Linked DNA regions of Caldimonas brevitalea. Each later gene encodes a partner of the first gene's protein in a complex. Links are inferred from orthologs where the notes say so. Each region holds a gene or a part of one and is shown on either strand. Other genes may lie near its edges. The genes, in order: accC and accD.

What was found.
Region 2: the proteins of accC (region 1) and accD are in contact, whole or in part, in a solved structure (PDB 8UXZ), measured with the Escherichia coli proteins. The link is inferred for Caldimonas brevitalea from one-to-one orthologs.

Annotation. Positions count from the first base shown.
Region 1 is NZ_CP011371.1:1,186,427-1,202,176, forward strand. Bases 5,552-8,486 are described here. They hold accC (acetyl-CoA carboxylase biotin carboxylase subunit), read right to left. Parts: upstream 7,727-8,486; coding sequence 6,377-7,726; downstream 5,552-6,376. Other genes in these bases: prmA (50S ribosomal protein L11 methyltransferase), read right to left, coding at 5,552-6,361; accB (acetyl-CoA carboxylase biotin carboxyl carrier protein), read right to left, coding at 7,865-8,335; aroQ (type II 3-dehydroquinate dehydratase), read right to left, coding at 8,439-8,486. Also shown: AAW51_RS05240 (ribonucleoside-diphosphate reductase subunit alpha), read left to right, coding at 1-339; AAW51_RS05245 (ribonucleotide-diphosphate reductase subunit beta), read left to right, coding at 593-1,828; AAW51_RS05250 (histone H1-like DNA-binding protein), read left to right, coding at 2,069-2,566; AAW51_RS05255 (DUF167 domain-containing protein), read left to right, coding at 2,646-2,963; AAW51_RS05260 (carbohydrate kinase family protein), read right to left, coding at 3,272-4,180; AAW51_RS30620 (zinc-ribbon and DUF3426 domain-containing protein), read right to left, coding at 4,216-5,418; more of prmA, read right to left, coding at 5,456-5,551; more of aroQ, read right to left, coding at 8,487-8,888; AAW51_RS05290 (TlpA family protein disulfide reductase), read right to left, coding at 9,001-9,513; AAW51_RS05295 (hypothetical protein), read right to left, coding at 9,510-10,121; AAW51_RS05300 (transglycosylase domain-containing protein), read right to left, coding at 10,229-11,005; aroE (shikimate dehydrogenase), read right to left, coding at 11,016-11,846; AAW51_RS05310 (energy transducer TonB), read right to left, coding at 11,852-12,700; AAW51_RS05315 (ribonuclease catalytic domain-containing protein), read right to left, coding at 12,707-14,767; AAW51_RS05320 (YqiA/YcfP family alpha/beta fold hydrolase), read right to left, coding at 14,815-15,405; AAW51_RS05325 (zinc-dependent metalloprotease), read left to right, coding at 15,648-15,750. UniProt on the Escherichia coli protein: This protein is a component of the acetyl coenzyme A carboxylase complex; first, biotin carboxylase catalyzes the carboxylation of the carrier protein and then the transcarboxylase transfers the carboxyl group to form malonyl-CoA.
Region 2 is NZ_CP011371.1:1,801,299-1,811,265, reverse strand. Bases 1-2,916 are described here. They hold accD (acetyl-CoA carboxylase, carboxyltransferase subunit beta), read right to left. Parts: upstream 1,937-2,916; coding sequence 1,064-1,936; downstream 1-1,063. Other genes in these bases: trpB (tryptophan synthase subunit beta), read right to left, coding at 2,759-2,916; trpA (tryptophan synthase subunit alpha), read right to left, coding at 1,941-2,762; folC (bifunctional tetrahydrofolate synthase/dihydrofolate synthase), read right to left, coding at 1-971. In the rest of the region: more of trpB, read right to left, coding at 2,917-3,985; AAW51_RS07945 (phosphoribosylanthranilate isomerase), read right to left, coding at 4,009-4,656; tRNA pseudouridine(38-40) synthase TruA, read right to left, coding at 4,700-5,482; AAW51_RS07935 (motility hub landmark protein FimV), read right to left, coding at 5,562-8,138; asd (aspartate-semialdehyde dehydrogenase), read right to left, coding at 8,483-9,616; leuB (3-isopropylmalate dehydrogenase), read right to left, coding at 9,747-9,967.

The DNA.
Region 1 (15,750 bases):
GCCGCGCGCCGCCAGAAGTGGATCGACCAGGCCCAGTCGCTCAACATCTACATGGCCGGTGCCTCGGGCAAGAAGCTCGACGAAACCTACAAGCTGGCGTGGACGCGCGGCCTGAAGACCACCTACTACCTGCGCACCGTCGGCGCGACGCACGCCGAGAAATCGACCGTCAAGGCGGGGCAGCTGAACTCGGTGCCGACGCAAGGCGGCGGTGGCCTGTCGGCCCTCGACACCGCGGCTGCTGCAGCCCACTCGCAAGTGGCCGCGGCGAGCAGCGAGCCCGCGACCGACGTGAAGTTCTGCGCGATCGACGACCCGACTTGCGAGGCCTGCCAATGAGCTGCTGATGGGTCAGGGCCGCGGGGGCAACCCTGCGGCCCATGCACCTGCGATGCCACCGAGAGTGCATGCAACGCAGGTCACCGACTCATCCGAGCGCTCGACGACAAGCACGGGTCGTCATGCACATCGTGGCTCGACACACAGCACTCGAAGCGATGCACGACCGCAACAGGTTCGTCGCTCGAATGTCAAGAAGTGCTTGGTGTTTGAACACAACACTCTCATAATTCACCGCTACAGGATGTCCACCATGTTGGTCTGGGAAGAAGAAGTCACTCCCTCGAGAAATCAGTCGACGAGCACCGCGCAAAATCTTTCCAGTGCAGCGCGGGCCATGCCCCCGTCACCCCAACATTCGGTGTCCTCTCCCATCCCCTCCCTCTCTACCGGTGTTGCCACCCACATCGGCAACAGCACCTCCACGGCGCATGTCCCGGCAGCGGCCAGCTCGGTGCAGTCCACCAGCGTGCGGCGCGTCAACGTCGCCGACAAGCGCATCATCAACGGCCAGACCGACGTCAACCAGCTGGTGCCGTTCAAGTACAAGTGGGCGTGGGAGAAGTACCTCGCCACGTGCGCCAACCACTGGATGCCGCAAGAGGTGAACATGTCGCGCGACATCGCGACCTGGAAGGACCCCAACGGCCTGACCGAAGACGAGCGCCGCATCATCAAGCGCAACCTCGGCTTCTTCGTCACCGCCGACTCGCTCGCCGCCAACAACATCGTGCTGGGCACCTACCGGCACGTGACCGCTCCCGAGTGCCGCCAGTTCCTGCTGCGCCAGGCCTTCGAAGAGGCGATCCACACGCACGCCTACCAGTACATCGTCGAGTCGCTCGGGCTGGACGAGAGCGAGATCTTCAACGCCTACCATGAGGTGGCGTCGATCCGGGACAAGGACGAGTTCCTGATCCCGTTCATCGACCAGATCATGGACCCGCACTTCCACACCGGCACGCCCGAAAACGACCAGAAGCTGCTGAAGTCGTTGATCGTTTTTGCATGCCTGATGGAAGGCCTGTTCTTCTACGTCGGCTTCACGCAGATCCTCGCGCTCGGCCGGCAGAACAAGATGACCGGGGCGGCCGAGCAGTACCAGTACATCCTCCGTGACGAGTCGATGCACTGCAACTTCGGTATCGACCTGATCAACCAGATCAAGCTCGAGAACCCGCACCTGTGGACGCCCGAGCTCCGGGCCGAGATCAAGGGCCTGTTCCTGAAGGCGGTCGAGCTGGAGTACCGCTATGCCGAGGACACCATGCCTCGCGGCGTGCTCGGCCTGAATGCTTCGATGTTCAAGGGCTATCTGCGCTACATCGCGAATCGGCGCGCAACGCAGATCGGCCTCGAGGAGCTCTTCCCGAACGAGGAAAACCCGTTCCCGTGGATGAGCGAAATGATCGACCTGAAGAAAGAGCGCAATTTCTTCGAGACGCGCGTCATCGAGTACCAGTCCGGTGGCGCGCTCTCTTGGGATTGAAGCCCGGGCACGAACGCTGCTCTCCAGGTCATGATGAAGAGATCAAGATTCGCAGTCAGTGAACAGCGGACTCCGGCTGCCGCCAAGCGGCAGTCGCTGGGCCCCAAGAAGCCGCAGGCACTGGCTGCCACCCCATTCACCGTACCAGGGCGTCTCTCCAAGACAGTCCAACGGGCGGTGAATCGCTGCGCTGTATCGAGCGGCGCAGTGCTCTTTGCAACTTGATCAAGGAGAATCGATATGGCAACTGCAAAGAAAGCCGCCGCGAAGAAGGCGGCTCCCGCGAAGAAAGCTGCTGCGAAGAAGGCAGCGCCGGCCAAGAAGGCGGCACCGGCGAAGAAGGCCGCACCCGCCAAGAAGGCGGCCGTGAAGAAGGTGGCAGCCAAGAAGGCAGCACCGGCCAAGAAGGTTGCTGCGAAGAAGGCAGCGCCGGCCAAGAAGGCGGCACCGGCCAAGAAGGTTGCAGCGAAGAAGGCCGCACCGGCCAAGAAGGCTGCCGCCAAGAAGGCTGCGCCGGCCAAGAAGGCCGCCAGCAAGACGACGGCCAAGAAGGCTGTCGCCAAGAAGCCGGCTGCGAAGAAGGCTGCTGCCAAGAAAGCCGCGAAGAAGCCTGCTGCGAAGAAGGCGGCTGCTGCCGCACCTGCTGCTGCGCCTGCTGCGAAACCGGCGGCTCCCGCCGCGAAGACGACTCTCAGCCCGCAGGCGGCTTGGCCTTTCCCGACGGGCGCGAAGCCCTGAGTCGCCTTCGAGGCTGTACTCCAAGCCCGGCCTCGGCCGGGTTTTTTCTTTTGGGCCACGGCCCCGTCAAGAGCGTGTGATGGACCCCGTCCTGCCTGCCTATCTGCGCCGCTCGCGCCGCGGCCTGGAGATCGACGTCAGCGTGGTGCCCAATGCGAGCCGCACCCAATGTGTCGGGCTGCACGACGGCGCCTTGAGGGTCCGGCTGCAGGCTCCGCCGGTGGACGGCAAGGCCAACGAAGCGCTGCTGCGCTGGGTCGCCGAGCGCCTGGGCCTGCCGCGGGGCCAGGTCGAACTGCTGAGGGGGCAGACGAGCCGGCGCAAGACAGTGCTGGCCTGCTGCCCCGATGACGAGGCGCTGGCCAACGCGATGCAGCGGCTCGCACCCGAGGGGTAGTGGTGCCTTGTCGGCGCGCCGTGGGTCCACACGGGCCTGCGGCGACGTGGCGGTGTGGACGTGGCGGTCGGTGTGGCGGTCGGCGTGGCTGGGGGGCGGCACTTTTGGCCCGAGCACCCCCTCGAAGCCCTCGCTCTATTTATATATATACATATATAGAGAAGGGCGTGGGCCCGCGGTCGCGCGCGGCCATCGGCGGTGACGATCCGCCGGCGTGATGGATCAGCGGCAGCGGGCTCCACGTGATCGATCGGCGATCGATCGCGGGCGCGCGGCAGGGACAGCAGGCGGCGCCGCCGGCACCCCCATCAGGTCAGGCCCAGTGCGGCGAGGTCCAGCGTGTGGTTCTGCGGCCCGTTGCTCGCGATCTTGATTGCCCCGACCCGGTTGCCCAGCTCGGCGCAACGTGCCAGGTCCCAGCCTCGTTCCAGACCATAGAGCAGCGCCCCGCGGAAGGCGTCGCCGCAGCCGGTGGGATCGACCACCGAAGTGGCCGGCACGCCCGGCACACGCTGCGACTGGCCCTGCGTCCACACGTCGCAGCCTTCGGCCCCCAGCGTCACGATGATGCCCTTCAGATGCGAGCGCGACAGCTCTTGCAGGCTCTGGCCGGTGCGCTCGCACAGCAGCTTGCCTTCGTAGTCGTTGACGGTGACCCAGGTGGCGAGCGAGACGAAGCGGCGCAGCTCGTCGCCGTTGAACATCGGCAGCCCCTGGCCAGGGTCGAAGATGAAGGGGATGCGCGCATCCGCGAGTTGCTCGGCGTGCTGCAGCATCGCATCGCGCCCGTCGGGCGCGACGATGGCGACCTGGATGTCGGGCCGGGGCTGTACCAGTGTCTCGTGCGCGTACTGCATCGCGCCGGGGTGGAAGGCGGTGATCTGGTTGTTTTCGGCGTCGGTCATGATGATGGCCTGGGCCGTGTAGGTGTGGCTGACGGTGCGCACGAACTCGGTCGACAGGCCCAGGCCGCGCAGCCGTTCCAGGTAGTCGTGCCCGTCGGCCCCGAGCGCGGCCATCACCAGCGGCTCGCCGCCGAGCAGCTTCAGCGTGTAGGCGATGTTGCCCGCACAGCCCCCGAACTCGCGCCGCAAGGTGGGCACCAGGAACGACACGTTCAGGATGTGGATCTGCTCCGGCAGGATCTGCTCCCGGAAGCGGCCGTGGAAGGCGGTGATGGTGTCGAATGCGAGCGAACCGCAGATCAAAGCCGACATGGATGCTCCTTGGGGCAGTGGTTGTTGCCCGTGCGTCAGGGGTAGAAGGCTTCGACCGTGAACCCGGCGACGCGATGCCCCGGGGTCGAGAGGTCGAGCGTGAGCGTGACTTCGGCCCCGGCGTCGATGCTGTCGCCGACGCCGAAGTCGCGCGGAGCCAAGGCGCGGCGGGCGACGAGGTCGCCGTTGCCGTCGCTGAGGGTGAGGTCGATGTGAGGCAGTGCCAGCGCCACCGGTCCACGGTTGCGCAGCAGCACGCTGAGGCGGTAGGCGTCGGGGCCGCTACCGCGGGCCAGGCTGCTGCTGTCGACCACCACGTCGTCGATGCGGCGCAGCGGTCCGACCGTGCAACCGGCGACACGGCACAACTGCACCAGCGTCGGCCGCAGGGCCGGGCGGTACACCGCCAGCCAGTCGCGCCACTGCAGCGCGATTTGCAGCACCAGCGTGAGGCCGAGCAGCAGCGCAAACAGCGACAGCCCGAGGCGCATGCGCGGGGACTGCCAATGCGCCTCGCGTTCGGCTTTGCGCAGGAACTCGGGTGCGTTCGGGTCCTCCGGCGGGCGTCGCGCGGCAGCCGCCTTTTTGGATCGGGCCGGCTTGTGCGACTTCTTCCGCGCGTTGCCGAGGGTCTTGGGCTGCCAGGCGGGGGCGCCGGCAGCCACCGCTTCCGACTCGAGCTCGAGCGCTTCGTGCGTGCTGTCGAAGCGGGCGTCCGCAAAGCCATCGTCGAGGTCGCCGGGTTGCACCGAGCCATAGGTGCTGCGGTCGAGGAAGCTGGAGTCGAGCACCTCGTAGGCGGTCGGTGCGACGTTGTCGTCGATCTCGGCGGCGATCTCGGCCGGCGACGGTGCGTTGCGCGCGAATGCGGCTGCGGCTGCAGCGGCTGCCGCGACCGGGGCGGTTGGGGCGGTCGGGCCGGGCGGGGGCGGCAGGGGGGCCGGCGCCGTCGGCGGCGCCTCCTGTGCGATCTCGAGCGGCTCCGGCACCACGGACGGGGGCGGTTCGCTGAGGGTGCTCTGGAAGGCCGGGTACTCGCTGTCGACCGCCTCCGGCCGCCCGGGCAGCGGCATCGGCTGCGACGGCGTGCCTTCACGATCGAGGTCGAACAGCCCCTCGATGGCGTTGAAGACTTCGTTGCAGCGGCCACAGCGGACCCAACCCTCGGACACCTTGAGCTGGTCTTGCACCACCCGGAAGGTGGTGTTGCAGGCGGGGCAGCGGGTGGCCAGGCTCATCGCGCGAATGATGCCATCAGCATGGGCACCGCCCGCGTCACACCGTGTCGCCCAGGCGTGCCGTCATCAGGATCCAGCCGTCCTCGCGGTCGCTCACCTCGAGCCGGCACATCGCGGCATAGGCCTGCTGCAATTCCTCGGCCTGCCGCTCGAGGATGCCGGCCAGCACCAGATGTCCTGCGGGCGCGACGTGGCCGGTCAGGAGCGGCGCGAGCAGCTTCAGCGGCGACGCCAGGATGTTGGCCAGCACCAGCGGATAGCGGCCGGTGGCCCGGTCGGGCAGCCCGGCGTTCAGTTGCACGCCGTTGGCCGCGGCGTTGGCAAGCGTGGACTCGACCGCAGCCGGGTCGATGTCGACCGCATCGATGTCGCGGGCCCCGTGCAGCGCGGCGCCGATGGCCAGGATGCCCGAGCCGCAGCCGTAGTCGAGCACCCGCTGCCATTGCGCCTGCGTGCTGGCCGGCTGGCGCGCGATCCAGCGCAAGCACATCCGGGTGGTCGGATGGGTGCCGGTGCCGAAGGCGAGGCCGGGGTCGAGGCGGATCACGCGGGTCGCCTGCGCGGGCGGCTGGTGCCAGCTCGGCACGATCCAGAACTCGGGCGTGATCTCGACCGGCGCGAACTGCGATTGTGTCAATCGCACCCAGTCCTGCTCTTCGACGGCCTGGATGGCCACCACGTGGACGTCGCCCGCCCACTCCTGCGCGAGCAGCAGCGTGGCGGCTTCGGTGGCGGCGGGTTCGTCGGGGAACAAGGCCTTCAGCGTCGAGCGGTCCCAACCGCCGCGTGGTGCCGGCATGCCGGGCTCGCCGAACAGTGCATGTTCGGCCTCGGTGTCCGCATCGGCGTCCTCCACCGACACCGACAAGGCTTCCAGCTCCATCAAGGCGTCGGAGACGGTGTCGACATCGGCCTCGCGGGCCAGCAGGACGAGTTCGAACATGACGGCGGGCTCCGGTCAGCGCTTGTGCTGGCTCATCCAGCCTTCCAGATAGTGGATGCTGGTGCCACCCTCGACAAACTTGGCGTCGACCACCAGTTCGCGGTGCAACGGGATGTTGGTCAGGATGCCCTCGACCAGCGTCTCTGACAGTGCGATGCTCATGCGCGCCAGCGCCTGTTCCCGCGTGTCGCCGTGCACGATGATCTTGCCGATCATCGAGTCGTAGTTGGGCGGCACGAAGTAGTTGGTGTAGACGTGCGAATCGACGCGCACGCCGGGGCCGCCCGGCGCGTGCCACATCGTGATGCGGCCCGGCGAGGGCGTGAACTTGTACGGGTCCTCGGCGTTGATGCGGCACTCGATGGCGTGGCCCTTCATCGTGATGTGGCGCTGTGCGAACGGCAGCTTCTCGCCGGCCGCCACACGGATCTGCATCTGCACGATGTCGATGCCGGTCACCAGCTCCGTCACCGGGTGTTCGACCTGCACCCGGGTGTTCATCTCGATGAAATAAAACTCGCCGTTTTCGTACAGGAACTCGAAGGTGCCGGCACCGCGGTAGCCGATCTTCTTGCAGGCGTCCGCACAGCGTGCGCCGATGCGTTCGATGATGCGCCTGGGAATGCCCGGCGCCGGCGCTTCCTCGATGATCTTCTGGTGGCGGCGCTGCATCGAGCAGTCGCGCTCGCCCAGGTAGACCGCATTGCGGTGCTGGTCGGCCAGCACCTGGATCTCGACGTGGCGCGGGTTCTCGAGGAACTTCTCCATGTAGACCGACGGATTGCCGAAGGCCGCCCCGGCCTCGGCGCGCGTGGTCTGCACCGCGTGGATCAGCGCGGCCTCGGTGTGCACCACCCGCATGCCGCGGCCACCGCCGCCGCCGGCGGCCTTGATGATGACCGGGTAGCCGACGGCGCGCGCGATCTTGATGATCTCTTTCGGGTCCTCCGGCAGGGCGCCTTCGGAGCCCGGCACGCAGGGCACGCCGGCCTTGATCATCGCGTTCTTGGCCGACACCTTGTCGCCCATCAGTCGGATCGATTCGGGCGACGGGCCGATGAAGGCGAAGCCGCTCTTCTCGACACGCTCGGCGAAGTCGGCGTTTTCCGACAGGAAGCCGTAGCCGGGGTGGATCGCCTCGGCGTCGGTCACCTCGGCGGCCGAGATGATGGCCGGCATGTTGAGGTAGCTCTGTGCCGACGGCGCGGGGCCGATGCACACCGCTTCGTCGGCCAGCTTCACATACTTGGCGTCGCGGTCGGCCTCGGAATAGACCACCACGGATTTGATGCCCATCTCACGGCAGGCGCGCTGGATGCGCAGCGCGATCTCGCCCCGGTTGGCTATGAGTATCTTTTTAAACATCGTGCTCGGCTCGATCGCCGCGCGCAGGGCGCGCGGCGCATTTCGCGGTGGCCAGCGGGCGCGCGTCGTCGCGCATCCGGGCCTCGTGTCGCCGCCGCGGGTGGCAGCGACGGGAGGTCGTGACGGCTGGGAACGATCTCACTCGATCACGAACAGCGGCTGCCCGTACTCCACCGCCTGCCCGTTCTCGCACAGGATCTTGGTGACCGTGCCCGACTTGTCGGCTTCGATCTCGTTCATGATCTTCATCGCTTCGATGATGCAGATGGCCTCGCCTTCCTTGACCTGCTGGCCGAGCTCCGCGAAGGGCTTGGCGCCCGGGCTGGAGGCACGGTAGAAAGTGCCGACCATCGGCGACTTGACCACATGGCCGCTGAATTCCGCCGGCGCGGGTGCAGGCGCCGCAGCGGCACCGGCGACAGCCGGAGCGGGCGCCGGCGCGGGCTGCACTGGCGCCTGCGCCACCGGCGCGGCGGCCACTGGGCCGGCCGCAGCGTGGCCATCCGACTTCACGATGCGCACCTTGCCGTCGGCTTCGGTGATCTCCAGCTCCGAGATGTTCGACTCGGACACCAGGTCGATCAGTGTTTTCAGCTTGCGTAGGTCCATGGTGCTCTCCAACGCGGCGCAGGCCGCTGTTTTTCAGGTGGAACACGTCCCGAGGGCCGGTTCCTCTTTCTTTATGTGTGTCTACGGCGGGAAGTGGACGGGATTATCCTTGGCCCGGTGGGGCCAGGCGCTCGAGCGCGTAGAGCAGCGCCAGCCGGTAGCCGGTGGCCCCCAGGCCGCAGATCACGCCGTCGGCAAGTTCCGAGAAATAGGAGTGGCGGCGAAAGTCCTCACGCTTGTGAACGTTGGACAAATGCACCTCGACGAAGGGCAGCGCCACCGCCGCCAGGGCGTCCCGCAACGCCACGCTGGTATGCGTGTAGCCGCCCGGGTTGATGACGATGTAGCGGGTGCCATCGTCGCGCGCGGCTTGCACGCGGTCGATCAGGGCGCCTTCGTGATTGCTCTGGAAGCTGTTCAGCTTGACGCCTCGATCTGCAGCGATCTTCATCAGATCTGCATCGATTTCTGCCAGCGTGGTCGAACCATAGACCTCCGGCTCGCGGGTGCCGAGCAGGTTGAGGTTCGGGCCATGCAGGACAAGAATGGTCATCGGCGTTGAGGGTTGAACGGCACCCTCGAATTGAGAAGCCGTGACTTTACGCGCAAATCGGAGCAAATGTCGAGAAATTGTTTCCGGACCGTCGCGCTGGCGTGGCGCCCGGTCAACTCCCTCTTGCCCAGCCGGCCAACTCGTCGTAATGGGTCTCGCCGAGCTTGCGGTGGGCCACGTCGCCGTCCACGCCGAAGGCAACCGTGAAGGGCAAGCCCCCTTGGGCGTTGCCCAGCGAGCGCGACCAGGTCACGCCGGCGTACCCGGCGATCGCCACCGGAAAACTCACCTGCACACGCCGCGCCAGAAACTCGCGTACCTGCGGGGCGTTGTCAACCGCCATGCCGACGACCTGCCACCCGCGGGCGCGGAATTCGCGGAAGAAGCGGTCGACTTGCGGCATCTCGCGCACGCAGGGGGCGCACCAGGTGGCCCAAAAGTTGAGCAGCAGCGGGCCGCCCCGGTAGTCGGCGAGCGACAGAAACTCGCCCTCGGGTGTCTCGAAGCGCGCGTCCCACAGACCGTCGTGGGGTTGCGCCCGCCCCGCCAGCTGCCACCACGCGAGCCCGGCCCCGGCGGCCGCCGCGGCCGCGCCTGCGCTCACCAGCAGAGCCCGGCGTTTCACGGCGTTTCCTCGAGCAAGGCGCGCACGGCCGCCGTGCTGCCGCGCTCGGCGCGCCCGCGTGCGTCGGCCTTGACCGCGCCGCGCAGGTCATCGCGGTCGTAGATCACCAGGTGCACCAACACGCGCATGCCCAGTTCGGGGCTCGCCTCCGACATCGTCAGCACATCGACCGTGTCGCCGCGGAAGCCGACCACGCTGCCGGCGTCGTAGTCGACCCGCTTGCCGATCAGCAGGATCTCGGCCGATTTCGGGTCGTCGCAGAAGAGGTTGAGCCAGACGTCGTTGAGCCGCGTCGCGGTGCCGTTCCACACCGCACCGGTCAGATGGGGCTGGAACTCGGCCAGGCGCTCCATCCAGCGCAAGGCGATCCGCCGCAGCGCCGCCAGCTCGCCCGGCTGCGTGTCGCCGCAAAAGATCTCGATGTATGCGCGCACTTCTTCCTCGACCAGCTCATTGCTGGGCAGGTCCAGGTTGCCGAGGCCGCGCTTGTTGAGGACTTTGACAGCCTTGCGCTTGGCCGGGCCGTACTCCATGCCTTCCTCGACGATCAGCCGGGCGGCGGTGGCGGCAATCTCGGACGCGAGCGCGGAAGCGGAGTTGGAGGCCATGAGGGTAAAAGGAAGCAGAGGGCCCGTCGGGCCCGAACAGGCCATTCTAGGAGTGCCGGGACCGCCTTGCGGCGCAGCCCGCCCTGGAGCGCTGCCGGCGCAAGGGCTCAGGGCAGCTGCACGGCGCGCATGCGGGCGAGCACGGTGGCGGCGCGTCCGCGCACGTAGGCCGAGCCGGGCCGCTTCTCGAAGCGTTTCGGCGCCGGCAACATCACCGCGAGCCGCGCCGCCTGGGCCGGCGACAGCTCCGCCGCGCCGATCCTGAAATAGTGCCGCGCCGCTGCCTCGGCGCCGAACACACCCTCGCCCCACTCGACGTGGTTGAGGTAGATCTCGAGGATGCGCTGCTTGCCGAGCAATGCTTCGAGCATGAAAGTGATCACGAACTCCTGCCCCTTGCGCAGAAAACTGCGGTCGGACGACAGAAACAGGTTCTTGGCCAACTGCTGGGTGATGGTGGAGCCGCCCACCACACGCGCCTGCCGCATCTTCACCGGCCGGTCGGGCGTGCGCGCGGCGCGCTGCAAAAGCCGTTGGTTGTACTTGTCGGCGCGCTCCTGCGCCTTCAGGTTGCGCTCCCACGCCTTCTCGAGCGCCTCCCACTCGACCCCTTCATGGTCGGCGAAGCCGGCATCTTCGGAGGCGATCACCGCGCGTTTCAGGTGGTCCGAGATCTGGTCGTAGTCGCGCCATTCCTGGCGCCACGGCAGCCGGTGCTGCACCTTCATGATGCGCCAGGCTTCCGAGCGTTCGAAGGTGGTCGACTGCGGGTCGACCACCGCCATCAAGGCGACGCGCGCCAGGAAGTAGAGCTGCAGCGCGATCGCCGACAGCAGACACAACGTCAGCCAGCGGCCGACCAGACGGAGCAAACGCTTTCCCATCGCGGGCCGCTCAGACCTCGCCACGCCGCAGCGCGGCCAGCACTTCGGTGGTCTCGGGGCGCACGCCGCGCCACAGCGCGAAGGCGTCGGCCGCCTGTTCAACCAGCATGCCCAGCCCATCGCGCCCGCTGGCACCGTGTTCGGCCGCCCACTCGAGGAAACCGGCGGCCGCCGGGCCATACATCATGTCGTAGGCGAGTGCGCCGGGGCCGAGCACGCGCCCCGCCACCGGCACGCCGCCGCCTTGCAGGCTGCTCGCGGTCGCGTTCAGCACCAGTGCGTAGCCGCTGCCGCAGTCCTCGAGCCCACTCGCCTGCAGCGTCACGTCGCGTTCGGCCGCCCAGGCGGCATGGGTTTGCACCAGCGCCTGCGCCTTGTGCAGCGTGCGGTTGGCGACCACGACACGGCGCGGCCGCAGGTCGATCAGCGGTGCCAACACGCCGGCGGCCGCGCCGCCCGCGCCGATCAGCAGCAGGTCGCGCCCCGCCAGGTCGACGCCGGCGTTGTGCCGCAGGTCGGCCACCAGGCCGCTGCCGTCGGTGTTGTCGGCGAACCAGCCGCCCTGCGGCTCGAAACACAACACGTTGGCCGCCTGCGCCAGACGTGCGCGTTCGCTGACCCGGTGGGCCGCGCGGCAGGCCTCGAACTTGAACGGCACTGTCACGTTGCAACCCTTGGCACCGCTGGCCGCGAAGGCGCGCAGCGTGGTCTCGAAGCGGTCGAGGGGCACCAGCAAGCGCTCGTAGGTCAGCGCCTGGCCGGTCTGTGCCGCGAAGCGGGCGTGGATGTCGGGCGACTTGCTGTGTTCGACCGGATTCCCGGCCACGGCATAGCGGTCCATCGTGTTCAGTTGGTGGTCAGCGTGGTCTCGAGCGCAGCGTCACGCGTGAAACGAAAGCGCGACACGACGACGATCTGGTCGGCCTTGGCGCGCATCGCTGGCGAGAAGGCGCCGAACGGGCCGGCGGCCTCGACGATCGCGATCGCCCGTCGGTCGAGCACCGGCGAGTCGGAGTGCTGCACGATCTCGGTGTCGACCACCTGGCCGTGGGCGTCCACGGTCACGATCATCGTCAACTCGCCATACAGCTTCTTGCCCTGGTGTTCCGGGAAATTGCGTGTGCCGCGGTCTTCGATCTTGCGACGCAGCTGGTCGTAATAGATCGCGTAGACCTCTTCACGCGTGCTGGGGCTGATGTAGCGGCGCTTGGGGCGCGCGTTTTCTTCGTTGATGCGCTTTTCGATCTCGGCCAGCATGCGCAGCAGCTGACGGCGGCGCTCTTCCTGGGCTTTGTGCTCGGGCGTGCCCTGGTCCCGTTGCGGGTCGGGCGGCGGCAGGGCGGCCAGCTCGCGCTTGAGCTGTGTCAGCAGCCGGTTCTGCTGCTCCTGCAAGGCCTCGACCTGCTTGCGCGCGTCTTCCATCGCATCGCCGGTGGCGGTCAACGCGGACGGCGGCAGGGGCGACGTGGCGCGGCCTTTTTCGGCCTCGCCGCCGCCGGCCAGATTGGCCTGCGCGATCGCCTGCGCCTTCACCGGGGCCTCGTTCGACCGGGCATTGACCAGCACCACCTCGAGCGGTGTGTCCTCGAACATCCGGTTGAAGCCCTCCGGGTCGACGAAGCGAGCCGTCAGCAACACGGCATGCACGCTGATCGAAATCGCCAGCGCGATCTGCAGGGTGGAGAACTTCTTCATCAAGGGTCAGGCAGCCGAGGGGGGGGTGTTGTCGCCGGCGGTATTGTCGCCTTGTTGCGCGTCGCCGTCGTTCACGTCGATGGCCAGCGCCAGCGGGCCGGCGGCGGGTTCCAGCTCTTCGGTTTCATCCTCGGCCGCCGGCGCCGCGGCGGCGCTGGTGTCGTCGAGGCGTTCGATGACGCTGGCGTAGACGTCCAGCGTCAGCTCGTCGACCGAGGCGATGCGCACCTTGACACGGGCACCGCGTGCCAGCTTTTCGGCGCCCACAGCACGGAACACCAGCGGCAGCGTCTCGGCGCGCACCAGCCCCTCCTTGAGCACCGCGGCGGTGAGTTCGGTGACGCTGTTCTGCTCCAGGTAGCGCAAGGTCCAGTAGCGCTCGATGCCCGACTGGAAGTCGTTGTAGGCCGTATAGGCAGCATCGAAGCCCGAGATCACAGAGAACAGCTCGGCGTCCTTGGGCTTGAAGGGCGCCACCAACGCGGCCGTACGGCCATGGCGTGCGCAAGCGATGATCTGCCACTGGTTGACCAGGTCGACATAACGCCGCAACGGCGAGGTGGCCCAGGTGTATTGCTTCACGCCCATGCCGGCATGCGGCATCGGCTTGGTGCTCATGCGCACCTTGACCCCCGGCAGCAAACTGGCCTGGCCGCGGTAGATGCCCGGCACGCCCATCTCCGCGATCCAGCCGCCCCAGGTGCTGTTGGCGAGGATCATCGCCTCGGCGACGATCAGGTCGAGCGGCTCGCCGCGCTTGCGCACGCCGATCAGCACGGTCTCGTGGCCGCTCGGCTCCTGGTCGTCGTTGCCGACCAGCTTGAAGCTGTAGTCGGGCCGGGTGAACACCTCGGGCTTGCCGCGCACCACTTCGCGCTGCGCCTTCAGATGCTTGGCCAGGCGGTAGGCAAACCGCAGCTCGTCTGCGAACGGGAAGGCCGCGTCGGCCTCGCCGGCCAGCGCCGCTTCGGTGACGATGCCGTCGAGCTTGTCGTGCCGCAGGTTGGCAGCGATCGGCACCCGCTCGAGCCGCGTCTCGCTCGCCTTGATCTCGAGCGTGGCCTCGTCCATCGTCACGTAGAGCGAAACCGCCGGGCATTCGCGGCCTTCTTGCAGCGTGTAGGCCTGCACCACCTCGTCCGGCAACATGGTGATCTTGTAGCCGGGCATGTAGACGGTGGAGTAGCGCGAGCGGGCCAGCTGGTCGAGCGGCGTGCCGGGCGTGATGGCGAGGCCAGGTGCGGCAATGTGGATGCCGAACACGATGGTGCCCGAGCCCAAGCCTTGTACCGACAGCGCGTCGTCGATTTCGGTCGTCGCCGAGTCGTCGATGCTGAAGGCCGACACCGTGGCGAGCGGCAGCTCGTCCTTGACCGGCGGGGCGCTGAACGCCGGGAAGGCGTAACCCTTGGGGAAGTGCTCGAACAAAAAGCGCCGCCAGTGGAACTGGTAGGGGCTGTCGATCGCGCCGGCCTTGGTCAACAGATCCAGCGGCGCGGTCTGCGACTGCTTGGCGGCTTCGACCACCGCCTTGTACTCGAGCGCGTTCTTGTCGGGCTTGAACAGGATGCGGTAGAGCTGCTCGCGGATCGGCGGCGGGCACTGGCCGTCCACCAGTTCACCGGCCCAGGCTTCGATCTGGGCCTGCTGCTGCTTTTTGCGCTCGATGCCCAGCAAGGCGGCCTTGACGATCTCTTCGGGCGCCTTCTTGAAGCGGCCCTTGCCGACGCGCCGGAAATAGTGCGGTGCCTCGAACAGCCGCACCAAGGTGGCGACCTGGTGCACCACGCCGGCCTTGGCGTCGAAATAGTCGCGGGCGATGTCGGCGAAGCCGAATTCCTCGGCCGGCGCGAACTCCCACGCCAGGTCGAGGTCGATCTCGGCGGCCAACGGTTGGGCCTGCGCCAGCAGCTGGGCCGGCTGCGGCTGCTCGAATTTCAGCAGCACGTTGGCGGTTTTGACTTTGACGCGCTTGCCGGAATCCAGCTCGATCTGCACCGAACTGTCGGTCTCGGACATCACGCGGCCGGCGAGAAATTTTCCGGCTTCTTCGAAGAGGGCGAACATGCCCGGATTGTCGCCGGAGTTCGGGTGGGGCGGTCGCCGCCGCCGCGTCAGACGATCCGGAGGAAGCGCAACACCGTGTCCAGATGGGACGGAAAGTCCGACAGCGCGTGGTCGCCGCCTTCCAGCACCTGCAGCTGCGCCCCTTGGTAGCGGGCCGCCATCTCGCGCCAGTCGAGCACTTCGTCGCCTTTGGCGATCAGCGCGAAATAGCGATCGAGCCGGGTCAGGCGCGCCGGCGTCAAGACCTGCAATTCCTTCACATATTCCGGTTTGAAGTAGAAGCGCTCGCTGCTGTGCCAGGCTTGCTGCTCGCCGATGTGGCGGGTGAGATCACGGGCCGGATCGACGGCCGGATTCAACAGCACGGCCGGGCAGCCGAGCCGCTCGGCCAGCACGGTCGCGTAGAAGCCGCCGAGCGAGCTGCCGACGATGGCCGTGCCCTCGATGGGCCAGCCGACCAGCCCGGCGAGCAGCTCGTCGATGGCCTGGGCCGGCGAGGGCGGCAATTGGGGGCACCACCAGTGCAGCGGCTGGCCCTGGACTTGCAAGCTGTGCACACGCTCGGCCATCAGACGTGCCTTGGTCGACAAGGGCGACGAGCGGAAGCCGTGCAGATAGAGCAAATGGGTGGTGGTCAAAGTGCGCAATGAGGGTTGACGAGGGCCCCCGAAGTAGGGGGAAACGAGGGGGCCCCGCGGATCGGGGGAACAAAGGGGGGAAAGCGGCAGTCTAGCGGGCTTGCGGATCGTGTCGTACCGCACGGGGTCGCGAGGCAAGCGAGAGTAGGGGGTCGGCGACATGCGCCACGGCGCCATGCCGTTCCTATACTGCCCCGCAATGGTGGTGCTTGGGTCACCGCCTCAGCGAGAGGGATCATTCCGTGAACGAGTTTCTGATGCGCCGGCCCGCAATTTGGGGCCTGTCGGCCCTGCTGACCCTGTCCGGGTGCGCCACCATCGTGACGCCGCCCGCCGCCGCACCGG
Region 2 (9,967 bases), 620 kb from region 1 along the record:
AAGGTCGCCACCGCGTGCGGGTTGTGCGCGACGTCGAGCACCAGGGTGGGCTGGCCGGGCACGATCTGGAAGCGACCAGGCAGCTCGACCAGCGCCAGGCCGGTGCGGACCGCTTGCGCCGTGACCGGCAGCCGGTCACGCAAAGCCTCCAACGCCGCCAACACACCCGAGGCGTTGAGCAGCTGGTTGGCGCCGCGCAGCGCCGGGTAGGCCAGGCCGGTGTAGCGCTTGCTGCGGCCGGCCCACGACCACTGCTGCCAGTTGCCGCCGCCGCCCTGCTGGCCGGCATAGTTGAAGTCCTGCCCGAAGCGCCACAGGTCGGCACCGATGGCCTCGGCATGCGCCACCACACTGGCAGGCGGCACCGGGTCGCTGACGATCACCGGGGTGCCGGGGCGCATGATGCCGGCCTTCTCGCGGCCGATCGACTCGCGGTCGGGGCCGAGATATTCCATGTGATCGAGGTCGATGCTGGTGATCACCGCGCAGTCGGTGTCGATCACGTTCACCGCGTCGAGCCGCCCGCCCAGGCCAACTTCGAGCACCACCGCGTCCAGCCCGGCATGCGACAGCAGCCGCAGGATCGCCAGCGTGGTGAACTCGAAATAGGTCAGCGACTCGCCTTGCCGCGCGGCCTCCACCGCCTCGAAATGCGGCAGCAGCGCCTCACCGTCGATCACCTCGGTGTTGATGCGGCAGCGCTCCTCGAAGTGCACCAGGTGCGGCGAGGTGTAGACGCCCGTTCGGTAGCCCGACTGCTGCAGGATGGCCTCGAGCATCGCGCAGGTCGAGCCCTTGCCGTTGGTGCCGGCCACCGTGAACACCGGGCAGTCGAAGCGCAGCGCCAGCCGCTCGGCCACCACCCGAACCCGCTCCAGTGTCAGGTCGATCGTGCTGGGGTGCAGCCGCTCGCAATGCGCGAGCCACTCGGCCAGCGTGGTGGGGAGAGGGGACGGGGTGGGGGTCGACATGGGACAGGATGGTAAGGAGGCGCGCATAACCCGGTGCCTGAAATGCCAAGGGCCGGCATCGCCGGCCCCTGCCTCGGCCCGGAGGAAGATCGTCAGGCCACGGCGTCGGCGGGCTGGCGTTGCAGCATCGCGAGCGCACGGGCGATCGTGACGCGCAGTTCGCGCCGGTCGATGATCATGTCGAGCGCGCCCTTGTGCAGCAGGAACTCCGAGCGCTGGAAGCCCTCGGGCAGCTTCTCGCGCACGGTGTTTTCGATCACGCGCGGGCCGGCAAAACCGATCAGCGCCTTGGGTTCGGCCATCACGATGTCGCCCATGAACGCGAAGCTGGCCGAGACACCGCCCATGGTCGGGTCGGTCAACACGCTGATGTAGGGCAGTTTGGCCTTCGCCAAACGGGTCAGCGCCGCGTTGGTCTTGGCCATCTGCATCAGGCTCAGCAGGCCTTCCTGCATCCGGGCGCCGCCGGTGGCGGTGAAGCAGATGAAGGGTGTCTTCTGCTCGCAGGCAGTCTCGACGCCGCGCACGAAGCGCTCGCCCACCACCGAGCCCATCGAGCCGCCCATGAAGTCGAACTCGAAGCAGGCCGCCACCACCGGAATGCTGTGCACCGCGCCGCCCATCACGACCAGCGCGTCGGTCTCGCCGGTCGACTCGAGTGCGTCTTTCAGGCGGTCCGGGTATTTCTTGCTGTCCTTGAACTTGAGCGCGTCGACCGGGAGCACCTCCTGGCCGATCTCGTAGCGCCCTTCCCCATCGAGGAATTTGTCGAGCCGGGCCCGCGCGTTGATGCGGTGGTGGTGGCTGCACTTGGGGCAGACATACACGTTTTGCTCGAGGTCGGTCTTGTACAGCACCGTCTCGCACGACGGGCATTTGATCCACAACCCTTCCGGCACCGAACGGCGCTCGGCCGGGTCGGTCTGCTGGATCTTCGGAGGCAGCAGTTTTTCAAGCCAACTCATGGGGTCACTCCTTGATGAGGGTGTCGAGGGCAGCACGGATCTCGGCGATGAACCGGCCCCCCGTTGCCGCCACTTTCTCGGGCGGCTGTTCTTCGAGCAATTGCACCAGGCGCGAGCCGATCACGACGGCGTCGGCGACGGCGCCCACTGCCTTGGCGGTTTCAGCATCGCGGATGCCGAAACCGACGCCGACCGGCACGCTGACATGGGCACGGATGCGCGGCACCACCTCGGCCACCGCGCCGGTGTCGAGATGGCCGGCACCGGTGACGCCCTTCAGCGAGACATAGTAGACGTAGCCGCTCGCAACCCGGCCCACGTCCTTCATGCGCTGCTCGGTCGAGGTCGGCGCGAGCAGAAAGATCGGGTCGAGCCCGTGCGACTTGAGCTTGCCGGCGAAGCCCTCGCACTCCTCGGGCGGGTAGTCGACCACCAGGACGCCATCGACGCCCGCCGCCTTGGCGGCGGTCACGAAGGCGTCGGCGCCGCGGCGCTGGTCATAACGTTCGACCGGGTTGGCATAGCCCATCAACACCACCGGGGTGGTGTTGTTCTTGGCCCGGAAGCCGCGCACGTAGTCGAGCACCTGCGCCATGCCGATGCCTTTGGCCAGCGCTCGCTCGGATGCCTTCTGGATCACCGGGCCGTCGGCCATCGGGTCGGAGAACGGCACGCCCAGCTCGATCACGTCGGCGCCGGCGTCCGCCAGCGCCAGCATCAGCTCGACGGTGGTCGCAGGATATGGGTCACCGGCGGTGATGTAGGGGATCAGCGCCTTGCGCCGTTGGGCCTGCAGTGCGGCGAAGGTGGCGGCGATGCGGGTCATTGCACACCTCCGGGCAGCTGCTGCCGCTTGGAGGCTTCGAGCAGGCCGGCGACGGTGGCGATGTCTTTGTCGCCGCGGCCGGACAAACACACCAGGATGGACTGATCGGGACGCATCGTCTTGGCCAGCTTCATGGCGTATGCCACTGCGTGGCTCGATTCGAGCGCCGGGATGATGCCCTCGGTGCGGCACAGGTAGTGGAAGGCATGCAGCGCTTCATCGTCGGTGATGCCGACATACTCGGCGCGGCCGATGTCCTTCAGGTAGGCGTGCTCCGGGCCCACGCCGGGGTAGTCGAGGCCGGCCGACACCGAATGCGTTTCGATGACCTGGCCGTTGTCGTCCTGCAGCAAATAGGTGCGGTTGCCGTGCAGCACGCCCGGCGAGCCGGCGCTCAGCGAGGCCGCATGGCGGCCCGTGTCGAGGCCGTGCCCGGCGGCCTCGACGCCGATCAAACGTGTCGCGGCATGGCCGATGTAGGGATAGAAGATGCCCATCGCATTGCTGCCGCCGCCGACGCATGCGACCACCGCGTCCGGCTGGCGACCGATCATCTCGGGCATCTGCTGCAAACACTCTTCGCCGATCACGCTTTGGAAGTCGCGCACCATCGCCGGATAGGGATGGGGCCCGGCCACCGTGCCGATGATGTAGAAGGTGTTCTCGACGTTGGTGACCCAGTCGCGCAGCGCCTCGTTGAGGGCGTCCTTGAGCGTCTTGGACCCGCTTTCGACCGGCACCACCGTGGCACCGAGCAAGTTCATGCGGTAGACGTTGGGCGACTGACGCTTGACGTCCTCGCTGCCCATGTAGACCACACATTCGAGGCCGTAGCGGGCGCAGATCGTCGCGGTGGCCACACCGTGCTGGCCGGCGCCGGTCTCGGCGATCACGCGCGGCTTGCCCATGCGTTTGGCCAGCAGCGCCTGCCCGATGGTGTTGTTCACCTTGTGGGCGCCGGTGTGGTTCAGGTCCTCGCGCTTCAGGTAGATCTGCGCGCCGCCCATCTCGCGGCTGGTGCGGGCTGCGTGGTAGACCGGGCTCGGCCGGCCGACGTAGTGGGTCAGCTCGCTGCGGAATTCGGCGACGAACTCGGGGTCGTTGCGGTACTTGTCGTAGGCGGCCTTCAGCTCGTCCAGCGCGTGGACGAGGGTTTCGGCGACGAAGGACCCGCCATAGGGCCCGAAATGCCCGCGGGCGTCGGGTTGCTGGTAATCGTTCATGGCTTCAGGTGGTGATGAGGGCTTCAAGCTCCAGCGGACGCGTCGCGCGCATCGGCTTCGCGTACCGCTTCACAGAACCGGCGGATGGCCACGGCGTCCTTGATGCCGCGGGCGCTCTCGACGCCGGAGCTCACGTCAACGGCCCAGGGCCGTACCTGAAGAATCCCACCGATCACGTTTGCAGGCGTTAACCCACCAGACAAAACGACCGGACGAGGAACGCTTGGTGGAATGAGTGACCAATCGAAAGCCTTTCCGCCGCCGCCATAACCTTCCACGTGTGCATCGAGCAACAAGGCCTGGGCAGAGGCGTATCGAGCGGCAAAGTGTAGCAAATCGAACTCGGCGGTCATCCGCGCGGCGCGCAGGTAGGGCCGGCCGTATTGTTCGCAGGCCTGCGGCGTCTCATCGCCATGGAACTGCAACACCAGGTGGGGGATGGCGTCGCAGGCCGCGCGCACCGTCTCTTCGTCGGCATTGACGAACAGACCGACGGGCGTCATGAACGGCGCCAATCGCCGTGTCAGCGCCTCGGCGCGTTGCAGTGTGACGTAACGCGGGCTGCGCGGGTAGAAGACCAGCCCGATGGCGTCGGCGCCGGCCTCGACCGCGGCGTCGACGTCGGCCTCTTGCGTCAGGCCGCAGATCTTGATGCGGGTGCGTAGTGGCATCGTGAGGAGGGTGGGTGCTGGGGCGCGGGCGCCGGCGACATCTTCAGGGCAGCCAGTCGGCACCCGGCACGGTCTCGGGCAAGCCGAAAGCGACATCGTACCGCGGCCCGACGAAGTAGAGCCCGTCGGGCGCAAAGGTGGGCGCCGCCACCCGCCGGTCGCGGGAGGCGAGCACCTCGGCCACCCAGCCCGGCGCTTGCTGGCCGGTGCCGACCGCGATCAAACAGCCCATCAGGTTGCGCACCATATGGTGCAGGAAGGCGCTCGCCTCGAACTCGAAGCACCAGTAGGTGCCGTGGCGGGTGATGGCGAGCGTGCGCAGTGTCTTCACCGGCGATTTGGCCTGGCACTCGGAGGAGCGGAAGGCGCTGAAATCGTGTTCGCCGATCAGATGCGCTGCAGCGGCCCGCATGGCGTCGCCGTCCAGCGGACGGAACACCCAGCCGGCAAAGCCGGACTCCAGTGCGGGGCGGACGGCCGCCTCGCGCAAGATGTAACGGTAGCGCCGCCCGAGCGCGCTATTGCGGGCATGGAAATGGTCGGGGACTGGCTGGCACCACTGCACGGCGATGTCGGCCGGCAAGAAGGTGTTGGGGCCCCGGACCCACGAGAACGGGGCCCGGTCCAGGTCGGTGTCGAAGTGCACCACCTGGTTGAGGCCATGCACGCCGGTGTCGGTGCGGCCGGCACACAAAGTGCGAACGCCCTGGCCGGCAAAGCGGCTCAGGGCGGATTCGAGATGGTCTTGGACCGTGCGCCCGCCGGGCTGGCTCTGCCAGCCCTGGTACGCGGTGCCGCGGTAAGTGACGCCGAGGGCGATTCTCAAAACGTCGCCTGGAACACGCTGTCGCCCGCTCCGAATTCCGGTGCGGGCGACGGGCTGGGGCGGAACAGGCGCCGCCGCGTCACACCAGTTCGGCCAGCATCGTCTGCGCCTTGGCCTTCAAGGCGCCGCTCGAGCGGCTGACGACTTCCTGCAGCAGTTCTCGGGCACCTTCGCGGTCGCCGATCTGACGGAATTCCTCCGCCAGTTCGAGCTTGCGGGCCAGCGGGTCGCCGGCGTCGGACACGTCGCCCAGCTCGAAGTCGGGCAGTTCATCGAACTTGCCAGGCTGCGACGGCGTCATGTCGAGCTTGCCCGGCTGCGAGGCCGCCCCGCCCAGGTCGAGCGACAGGCTGTCGAGATCGAAGTCCATCGAGCGCGACGACGGCGCGGCCGCGGAGCGCTCGGCGGGGGTTTCGAGGTCGGGCAGATCGAACGACATGTCGAGGTCACGCCCACCGGCCGACGGGGCCGGCGCGCCGAGATCCTGCGTGCCGAAGGACGACGTACGGGCTTCGGCGACCGGCTGGAACGGCGCGGTGCTGTCCATCGGGCGCGGCGCCGCGGGCGAACCGGACATCGGCAGGTCGAGGTCGAGGTCGATCGAACGCTCCGGCGCCGCCGGCGGCTCTTCGAAGCGCGCCGCGGGCATCACCGAGTGCGGCATCGTGGTCGCACCGAGCGGCTCGACGGCCTGCGCCGGCGGGCGGGCGTTGGCCGGGGCACCGCCGGGTTGGTACAGCGTGTTGTCGGGGTCCACCTGGCGGCCGAGTTCCTGGGCCCGCGCCCAGTCCTCACCCTCACCGTGGGTCAGGCCGTGCAACTGCGTCGCCAGCAGCTCGAAGCCCTTGGTGTCGCGGCGCTTGGCATAGACCTCGAGCAGCTTGGTGCGGATCGCGAGCCGCTCGGGCGTCGCGCGCATCGCTTCCTTGAGGATCTCTTCGGCCTGCAGGTCGCGACCGTAGGCGAGGTAGACGTCGGCCTCGGCCACCGGATCGACGTCGCCGATCGCGTCGAGCTGGCTCAGCGAGTAGCTGAGCGAAGACGGCGCGCCGGAGGCGTCCTTGGTGTCGATACGCTGGCCGCCGCTGGCCCCGAAGAACGAGTCGGGCTGCAAGCGGCTCTCGAGGAAGGAGGTCTCGCCGCTGTCCTTCTTGCCCTTGGACTTGAGGCGGTAGACGCCCAAGCCCGCCAACAGCAGGGCGACACCGCCTGCCACCCAGGGCAGCAGCGGGTTGTCGCGCAGCGCTTCCATGAAGCTCGGCTCGGCCGGGGCCGGAGCGGGCTCGGCCGGGCGCACCGGCGCCGGAGCGGGGGCCGACGCGGCCTCGGCTTCGGCAGCGGAAGCGGTCTCGTCACCCGACGCGATGACAGCCCCGGCATCGGCCGGGACCGGCTCGGAAGCGGGAGTCGCCGGTGCCGGAGTAGGCGTGGGCGTGGGCGCCGCCGCAATGGCCGGTGCCGAAGCGGGGGCCGGCGACGCCGGAGTCGCAGCCGCGGCAGGCGCCGAAGCAGGGGCCGGCGGGGTGGCCAACGGAGCGGTCGGCACTTGCACACCGGGCACCGTGGGTGCCGGGGCGGTCGGCGCCGACGCGCCGGTACCCGCGCCCTTCGGCGCGATCTTCTTCAGGTCTTGCAGGTTGCGCGACAGTTCGGCGACGCGGGTGTCGACGTCCTTCTTCTCGCGTTCCTTCGCAATCTGCTCCTCGGACCCGGCACCCTTGGTGCCCAGAGCGCCCTTGCTCAGGGTCAGACGGTCCGGCGACGGGGCGGCAGCCTGGCGACGGTCTTCGACCGCTGCGCTCACCTGGCCCGACGCCTGACGGCTCGGCTCGGACGTGCCGGCCGAAGGCACGGCGCCGGCCAGGCGCTGACGGTAGGCCGCGAAGTCGGCACTTTGCGCCTGGATCACCTGGCGGGCTTCCGAGGGCGAGACGGATTCGGCTTGTTCGGTCGAGGGCACCGACAGCACCGCGCCTGCCTTCAAGCGGTTCAGGTTCTGCCCGATGAACGCGTCAGGGTTGGTGCGGTAGAGCGCGACCAGCATCTGGTCGAGCGACACACCGGTGCGCTGCACACGGCCGGCGATCGACGACAAGGTGTCGCCACGGCGCACCGTGTACTGATCTTCCTCGCTGCCGCTGCCGGCAGTGCGCGGCGCATCGGCGGCGCGGGCGGACTCGGCACGCGCAGGCGCCGGCCGGCGCTCTTCGGGCGCGCGGGCGGTGCGAGCAGGCGTGGCCGGAGCAGCACTGTCGGTCGATGCGGCGCCGTTCGAGCGCGGCCGGCTGGCGGCTGCGGAGGCAGCGCCTTCGCCGTTGCTGGACATGGCCGGCGCCGTCGTGGTGTTGGATGCTTGGCGTGTGGTCGGCGGGTCGAGCAGCAGTGTGTACTCGCGTACCAACCGGCCGGAGGCCCACGACAGCTCGAGGATGACGTCGACAAACGGCTCTTGCACCACGCGGTCGCTGGTGATGCGCAGGTAAGGCCGGCCATCGGTGCGGCGCAGCAGGGTCACCTGCGTTTGCGGCAGCACGGCGTTGTAGTCGACACCCGCGGCACGGTACGCGTCCGGCGCGGCGATGCGGGCCCGGAACTGCGCCTCTTCCTCAGGCGTCATGCTGGTGATGTCGATCTCGGCGCGCAGGCCTTCGCCCAAGGCTGACTGAACATTCAGCCGCCCCAGTCCGAGTGCCGCAGCGTGGCCCGCTGCAAAGCACAAGGTGGCCGCAGCCACCCCAGACAGAGCGAAACGCCCTACGGATCGTGTATTTCGTTTCAAGGCGTCTCCCAATGGATCAAGGTGCCCTACCCGCGAAGCTCTCATTATGGCCGGACCAGCGTGTAAATCCGCCGGCAAGAATTGCAGAAATCACAATAACATCAAGCAGATACGCTGACAAGCTCATGCAATTGCTGACATTCCTTTGCAGCGGAAGGCGTTGTAACCTAAAGCAACATGTCGCTAGGTCACAACGTCTTCGTGCCTGCCCGGCCCGCCGCTCAGGCGTCGAGCAGGATGCGCAGCATGCGACGCAGCGGTTCCGCCGCGCCCCACAGCAACTGATCGCCGATGGTGAAGGCGCCCAGGTACTCGGGGCCCATCGCCAGCTTGCGCAGCCGCCCCACAGGAATGGTCAACGTACCGGTGACCGCAACCGGCGTCAGGTCTCGGATGGTGGCCTCGCGGGTGTTGGGCACCACTTTGACCCACGCGTTGTCGTTCGCGATCATGGCCTCGATATCGGCCACCGGCACATCTTTCTTAAGCTTGAAAGTGAGTGCTTGACTGTGGCACCGCATGGCACCGATGCGGACGCAGAAACCGTCGACCGGGATCGCTGGAGAGCCGTAGGCCTCGCCGATGCCGAGGATCTTGTTGGTTTCGGCGCCGCCCTTCCACTCTTCGCGGCTGGTGCCGTCGCCCAGGTCCTTGTCGATCCACGGGATCAAACTGCCGCCTAGCGGCACGCCGAAGTTGGCGGTTTCTTCCGCCGACAGCCCACGCTGCTTGGCGATGATCTTGCGGTCGATCTCGAGGATGGCGCTCTTGGGGTCGTCGAGCAGCGCCTTGACCTCGGCGTTCAGCGTGCCGAACTGCGTCAGCAGCTCACGCATGTGCTGTGCACCACCGCCGGACGCGGCCTGGTAGGTCATCGTGCTCATCCACTCGACCAGGCCGGCCTTGTAGAGGGCACCGACGCCCATCAGCATGCAGCTGACGGTGCAGTTGCCGCCGACCCAGTTGCGCCCGCCTTGCGCGAGCGAGTTCTTGATCACCGGCAGGTTCACCGGGTCGAGCACGATGACAGCGTCGTCCTTCATGCGCAGGGTCGACGCGGCGTCGATCCAGTGGCCCTTCCAACCGGCCGCCCGCAGCTTCGGGAAGACTTCGGTCGTGTAGTCACCGCCCTGCGCGGTGATGATGATGTCGCAGCGCTTCAGCGCGTCGATGTCGAAGCCGTCCTTCAGCGTGGTTTCGTTCTTGGCCATCGCCGGGGCCTTGCCGCCGGCATTGCTGGTGCTGAAGAAGACCGGCTCGATCAGCGCGAAGTCGTTCTCCTGCTGCATGCGGTCCATCAGGACGGAGCCGACCATGCCGCGCCAGCCCACCAGTCCAACCAAAGTCGTCGCCATATTTCGTGATCCTGTTCTCAGTTCGTGTGTGCGAGGTGCCACGCGCGGCGTTGTTTCAGATGCTCGTGCGAGCGGTCGCGTGGCAGCCCTGTTGTGGCTTGCGCCCGGTGGAGACCGGGCGGCGGGTGCATCAGGACTGGGCTTTCAAGCGGGCGACCACAGCGTCGCCCATCTCCTTTGTCCCGACCCTCGTCGTTCCATCGCTGTAAATATCGGCGGTACGCAAGCCTTGCGCCAGTACGCTTTTCACGGCTGTCTCGATTCGCAGGGCGGCTTCCGACTGGTTCAGGCTGTAGCGCAGCATCATCGCGGCGCTCAAGATGGTTGCGAGCGGATTGGCCACGCCCTTGC